DNA from 2 places in the Pandoraea oxalativorans genome. Region 2 is predicted to be linked to the other one. Evidence: predicted binding sites of a transcription regulator. Region 2 holds the regulator's gene; the other holds the start of a gene.
The links. Region 2 encodes FNR, which switches genes on or off when oxygen is low (the NO sensors DNR and NnrR bind a similar motif). Its sites were predicted from a motif close to TTGATNNNNATCAA; they were not measured.
Positions count from the first base shown of each region.

Region 1: hemN (oxygen-independent coproporphyrinogen III oxidase) is a predicted target of FNR. The motif match lies at 1,593-1,606, and genes of this name have one in related genera.

Region 1 is NZ_CP011253.3:131,883-135,270, forward strand. Features, by position in the region: gene hemN (oxygen-independent coproporphyrinogen III oxidase) at 2-1,411, opposite strand; gene MB84_RS00565 (LysR family transcriptional regulator) at 1,994-2,956, shown strand; gene MB84_RS00570 (DNA topoisomerase III) at 3,082-3,388, opposite strand, start outside.
Region 2 is NZ_CP011253.3:2,265,770-2,269,157, forward strand. Features, by position in the region: gene MB84_RS10255 (LysR family transcriptional regulator) at 1-168, shown strand, start outside; gene MB84_RS10260 (YybH family protein) at 306-740, opposite strand; gene fnr (fumarate/nitrate reduction transcriptional regulator Fnr) at 1,060-1,812, opposite strand; gene scpB (SMC-Scp complex subunit ScpB) at 2,151-3,388, shown strand, end outside.

The sequences.
Region 1 (3,388 bases), 2.1 Mb from region 2:
GTCACATGATCTTGGCGCATCGCGCGTTGGCGGCACTACGGCGGTAGCCGTCGAAAACTTGCGCCACCACACGCACGAGCAGGCGTCCGGCAGGCAGCACGCGCAATCCGTGCGCATCGATGGCCACGAGCCCGTCTGCTGCGAGATCGGCCAGCTCGCCGAGTTCGGTCGCGAAGTAAGCGACGAAGTCGATGTCGTGGACATCTTCGATTGTGCTGAAGTCCAGCCTCATGTGACACATGAGTCGCGAGATGATATCGCGCCGGATATGGTCGTCCCGATCAAGTTGCACGCCACGCGCAATCGCAAGACCGCCCGCGTCGATGGCGTCGTAGTACGCTTTGAGCGTCTTGGCGTTCTGCGCATAGCTGTCGCCCACACGGCCGATGGCCGACATGCCCACTCCGATGAGATCGCAATCGGCGCGCGTGCTGTAACCCTGGAAGTTGCGATGCAACGTGCCAGCCGCTTGCGCGAGGGCGAGTTCGTCGTCGGGGCGTGCGAAGTGATCCATGCCGATGTAGACGTAACCGGCCGCCGTCAGCCGCGCGATGATCGTTTGCAAGAGCGCGAGTTTTTCGGGACCGTCCGGCAGCGTGTCGGGCAAACAGCGCTGCATCTTGAACTGCTCGGGCAGATGCGCGTAGCTGAAGACCGACAAACGCTCCGGGGCCATCTCGATGACGGCGTCGAGCGTGTTCGAGAAGGAGGCGATCGTCTGATGCGGCAGACCGTAGATCAGATCGAAATTGACCGACTTGAAGCCACAGCTGCGCGCAGCGTCCAGCGTCGCTTCGACGAGGGCGCGAGGCTGTACGCGGTGAATCGCTTCCTGCACGCGTGGATCGAAGTCCTGCACGCCGATGGAGAGCCGGTTGAAGCCGAGGGCACGCAGCGCGCGAATGGACGCCGGTCCCGCGCTGCGCGGATCGATCTCGATGGCGTATTCGGCGCTGTCGTCGGGCGTCATCACGAAGTGACGGCTGATGGCGTCGACGAGCGAGGCAATCTGTTCCAGCGAGAGAAACGTCGGGGTACCGCCGCCCCAGTGCATCTGCGCGAGCGTGCGGCCCGCGCCGAGCAGCGACGCCTGACGCGCGATTTCCGCGTGAAGGCGCGTCACGTAGGCGTCGGCATGCGCGCGGTTGTTCGTGACGATCTTGGTGCACGCACAGTAGAAGCACACCGTGTCGCAAAACGGCACGTGCAGGTATAGGGACACCGGTTTGCCGGTGCGCTTGGATTGCGCGGCGGCGCGGGCGTAGTCGCCCACACCGAAATCGTCATGGAATTGCAGCGCGCTCGGGTACGAGGTGTAACGCGGTCCGTTCACGTCGTAACGACCGAACAGACGCGCGTCGAACTGAACAGGACTGGCCGATGCGTGCAACGGCAGCGCTGTGCGGGACATGCAGCGCGAATGCCCGGGGTCCTCTCCCAAACTGCGGGACGTGCAGCCCGGGCACGGTTTGCTGGCATGCGGATGGTCAGGGGAACTGGCGCAAGGCGTCGACAAAATGGGAAGGGGGTTCATGACGAGGCCCGAAACAATAGGAGACATTCGACTCTAGTCCTGCGGCGCGCGCCGCGCCGTGACCTGCGTCAAATAGCTGTGTCGGCGGCATGCAAGCTGCGTGAGACGCCTGCAATGTGGGACGTCGTTGCGCAAATGGCCGTATTGGAAGTGGATTCTTGCGTCGCGGTGCGCGCGCGGCACGCCTGACGTGCACCGAAATCATTGCCGCGGCAGGCAATTTTTTGTCGTCTACGGTAAGCTAGCGCCTTATTGAAGTCCCCGCCGTGTCGACAGCCCTGGCGGCACGCGCGAGGCTCGCTCCGGAACCGCCGGGGCGGCGGTCCGACCGGTGCCCGCGGGTTTTAGCGAGTTTCCCCAGGTATCCGCAGTGCTGGCAGCTTGCCGGTCTGCCCATACGCGCATACGCCAATATGCGCTTCTGCCGGAACGACGCGGCACATCACGATTGGAAACAACATGGACCGTCTGCAATCGATGCGCGTTTTCGTCAAAGTGGCCGATAACGGGAGTTTCGCCCGTACGGCCGCCCAGATGGATTTGTCCGCCGCTGTGGTCACGCGGCACGTCGCAGAACTCGAATCGCATCTCGGCGTTCGCTTGCTCAACCGCACCACACGCAGCCTGTCGCTGACCGGCGCCGGTCAGGTGTATCTCGAGCGCTGCCGGCAGATCATCGACGAAGTCGACGAGGCCGATGCCCTCATCTCCAGTGCGTCACGTGACCCCAAAGGCACCTTGAAGGTCGTCGCGCCCGTGTCGTTCGGGCTGCGCAATCTCGCGCCGCTGGTCAAGAAGTATCAGGAACTGCACCCGAAGGTCGTGGTCGATCTCACGCTAACCGACAGGGCCGTCGATCTGGTCGAAGAGGGTTACGACTGCGGCATTCTGCTCACGCGCATGATCAACAGCGAAAGCCTGATTTCGCGTGTGCTCGCGGAGACGCGTGTCATGCTATGCGCCTCGCCCGCGTACATCGCCGAACACGGTGAGCCGGTCACGCCGCAAGAACTGGGCGAGCACGGTGTGCTGGGCCTGCCCAGCGAGTTCTGGAGCGACGACCGCGTGTTTGCCGGCCCGGACGGTGAAGTGCGCGTGCGTGTGCAGAACAAGCTCATCTGCAACAACACGGCGCTGCTGCGTCAGTCGGTGTTGCTCGGGCATGGTATCGCGTTCCTGCCGTCGTACCTCGTGGGGAACGACGTGCGCGACGGCGATCTCGTGGCGCTGATGCGCAACTATTCGCAGACACCCATCGACGTCTCGCTCGTCTATCCGAGCCGCAAGTATCTGTCGGCAAAAACGCGTGGCTTCATCGATCTGACGGTCGAGTACTTCCGCCAGAACGAAGGTATTTCGGCCGCCGAGCGCTGGGTGCCGCCGAAGATGTCGACGAACGCTGCCACCGAAATTCAGACGTAACGCAGCCTGACGCGACGTCAGCCGCTGGCGTCAGATGGCAAAACGGCCACTTCCGCGAGGAGGTGGCCGTTTTTCTTTGCCTCGGTCCGATGAAGCCGTCGGGCTTCATCGCAGGCGTGACGCACTTAGAACGGTGCGTCGTCTTCGTCGAAGGCGGCATCGTCGGACTTCGACGCTGCCTTCTTGGTCGCCGGTTTGGCCTTGGCCGTCGTCTTCTTGGCGGCCGCCTTCTTGGCCGGTGCCCTGGACGCTGCGGTCTTCGACGCCGTCTTGCGTGCCGGCGTGGCCTTCTCGTCGCCTTCGTCACCCTTCGCGTCGCCGTCGCCGGTCTTCGCCGCGGTCTTCTTCGGGGCTTTCGCCTCGAACTCGAAGCCGATCTTGCCGTCCTTCTGTTTGGCCAGATACGCCTTGAACGTGCGACCGGTGCGCGAC
Region 2 (3,388 bases):
CCGGCGTATCCGCTCGCGGAGGAGGTCGCCATCTGGGCCGTCTATCCGAGCCGGGTGTTCGTGCCGCCCAAGACGCAGGCGATGATCGAGTTTCTGCAGGCGCGCTTCGGCCCGGTGCCGTACTGGGAGGCGCAGTGGCCGACGAAAGCCGTCGGGCGCGACGAATAGGACGCGTCAGGAGGCTCGGCGCAACGTTGGCCCGGAACGCTGTGCGGCGCGGGTAACAGCGAGAGGGCGCACGAGCCAGTGAACGAGTGAGCGAAAGCGGGAAAGTGCGAGCGGCGTTCAGGGCTGCACGTACTTGCTCAATGCAGACGGTGCTTCCTCGGCAACTGCGAGCCGGTGTCCTCGTGGCCGATGGCCGGGCTGGCGTGATGCAGCACCAGACGCCAGCCGTCGGCTTCTTTCAGATAGACGTTCGTGGCGAGCACGAAAGCGAAGCGCGCTTCCGGCTGCCGCTCGACCTGAATCTGCTCAAGGACATTGTGAACGGCGCACAACGGGTTGTGGGCTACTTGAAGTTGATTCGCGATGACCTGCATGCCGCCCTTGGCGAGGACCTCATGCCAGCTCGCTCTGACCGCCGCCGGGCCGACGTGCCGTGGCCCCGCAGGGTGAATGCATACCACTTCCTCGTCTTCGGACCAGACCTCCATCAGCAAGTCCGTATCACCGGCGCGCAGCGCTTCGTAGAAGGCGTGTTCGGCGTCTTCCGGACTCAGAAATATGGCAGCGGGCATAACGGCGTCCTCCGTCGGAGACAAACGCGTGTCGCATGCGTGTCGTAAGCGTGGTCGCCCTCGACCCACAGTCGGGGCGGCGAACGCGCCGATTATGGAGCGTTTGCCGAGGCTTGTCGAACATCGGTCCTTTTGATCTGGCGCAAAGCGCCGGGATGGTCAGGCCGTTAGCGTATCGGTAACGGGTTAGTCGCGGATTGGCGACTGATCGGCAACGCGAGAGAGTCGCGGTGGGCAGCGGCAGGGTTCTGTGGGGAAGTGCGAGCGAGTCGGCGCGGGGGCGTGTGAGCGGGGGCGCTCCGCGCCCCCGGCAGCCGCATCAGCAGTGATGCACGCCGACGCCGGCGAGTTCGCGCAGGGCAACACCGTCTATGATCTTGACGTGGCGTTGACGGATTTCGATCATCCCATTCTGTGCGAAACGCGAGAACAGGCGGCTGACCGTCTCCAGTTTGAGGCCCAGGAAGCTGCCGATTTCCTCACGGCTCATGCGCAGCACGAACTCGTTGGCAGCGTAACCCCGCGCAGACAGGCGCTCGGAGAGATTGAGCAGGAAGACGGCCAGGCGCTCCTCGGCGCGCATCGTCCCCAGGGCGAGCAGTTGCTGGTGCTCGTTGCGGATTTCCTGGCTCATCAGACGATGCAACTGGCGTTGCAACGACGGTACCTGACGCGAAAGCGTCTCAAGCTCGCCGAAGCGCGCGATGCACAGTTCGCTGTCTTCGAGCGCCACGGCGGTGCTCGGGTGATGGTTGTCGGCCACGGCATCGAGGCCGATCAGCTCACCCTGAAGGTGGAAGCCGACGACCTGCTCACGGCCGTCGGGGGCGGTGACGCAGCTTTTGAGCGACCCGAAACGAATGCCGTAGACGGCGGTGAGGTCATCGTTGGCGTGATAGAGCACTTCGCCCTTCTTGAGGCGGCGGCGTTCGCTCACGAGTGCGTCCAGTCGTTCCAGCTCCGGCTCAGGGATGCCGACGGGCAGGCAGAACTGCCCCAGCGAGCACGTGGAACAACGAGGCTGGGCAACCGGAATGGGGTTGCCGGGAGTGCGACCGATGTCGGTGGTCATGGAGGCCCCTGAAGTTATTTTGCGAGTTTACCATGAGGCGTCGACCCGTCGTTTCGGCGCTCGGCACGCCAAGGTTTGTGACGACGCTTTACGGGCGTGGATGTTTCAGTAATAATTGCGCACATACCGGACGTCCGTCTTGCCGCACTATCGGCTTGGGCGTTTTCCCGGCAGGTCGTTTCGAAGCATTCTGGTCGCGCCGCCGTCACTACGACCGAACACAATAGGGCGCGCGCTTATGCGAAACGGTAGTCTTCCATCGACGACCGTTTTCTGGTTCCAAGCATCCATTTATTCCTGATACCGGGTTGCCAAGCCCCCGGTCTGCTTAGTCGCACATGAATACCCAAGAGGCGAAACTCGTCCTCGAGACCGCGTTGATTTGCGCGCAGGAGCCGCTCAAGGTCGGCGATCTGCGTAAGCTCTTCAATGACGCCGTGTCCGGTGACACGGTGCGCGCGCTGCTCGAGGAAATCCGCGTGCAATGGGACGGCCGAGGTGTGGAATTGGTGGCGCTGGCCACCGGCTGGCGTTTCCAAAGCCGTCCGCGCATGCGTGAATACCTTGACCGCCTCAATCCGGAGAAGCCGCCGAAGTACTCGCGCGCTGTGATGGAGACGCTGGCGATCATTGCTTACCGGCAACCGGTTACGCGCGGCGATATCGAAGAGATTCGCGGCGTGACGGTCAATACGCAGATCATCAAGCAGCTCGAAGATCGTGGCTGGATCGAAGTGATCGGACATCGCGACGTGCCGGGACGCCCCGGTCTGTATGCGACGACCAAGGACTTCCTGGACGACCTCGGCCTGCGTGCGCTCGATGCGTTGCCGCCGTTGGAAGACCCGGCCGCGCAGGCGCAGATCGATCTGCTGGCGCAACAGAACATCGAATTCGGTGAGCGTGCCGAGGGCGAAGAAGGCGAGGCGGAAGCCACGGACGACGCGCCGGTGGCCGATGCCGAGGCGCTGGCCCGTCTGGCGCAAACGCGTGCCGACGATCTGCCGCTCGCACAGGGGGTGCCGGAAGGTCAGCGCCCGCCAGCGGTCGGCGACGAGGCGCTGTCGGATGAGGCACTACTCGACGCCATGATGGCCGAAGGCGAAGCGCAGGCACCTGCCGATGTCGCGGTGCTCGACGTCGATACATCGGCAGAGATTTCGTCCGATGTGGCGGAACTCGCGGACGCAGCACACGTCAGTGAGCAGGACGATGCCGATGAGGCGGCTGGCAAAAGGGCAGACGGGGCAGACGGGAAGGACGATACGTCGTTGGCCGCCCTTGATGCCGGGACTGCCGAAGTGCCGGGCGACGACGACATCGACAGCGGATCGGTATTGGCATCTGATGCGCAACACGAGGAATTTTCCGAAGTATCGGAATCTGCGGTTCCTGTCGGCGACGATTCGCCGCAAGATGTGCAGAGCGTCGATATAGAAGAAGGCGCGCAAGAAGGTGCGACGCAGGCGGAAGATCCCGCGGCGTCGTTGGCGCAAGAGGTTTCCCCGCACGCTGTCGACCCGGCAGCGAACGAAGCCGCCGCCGGGCAGCCCATGCCCGGTGCGATAGACGACGA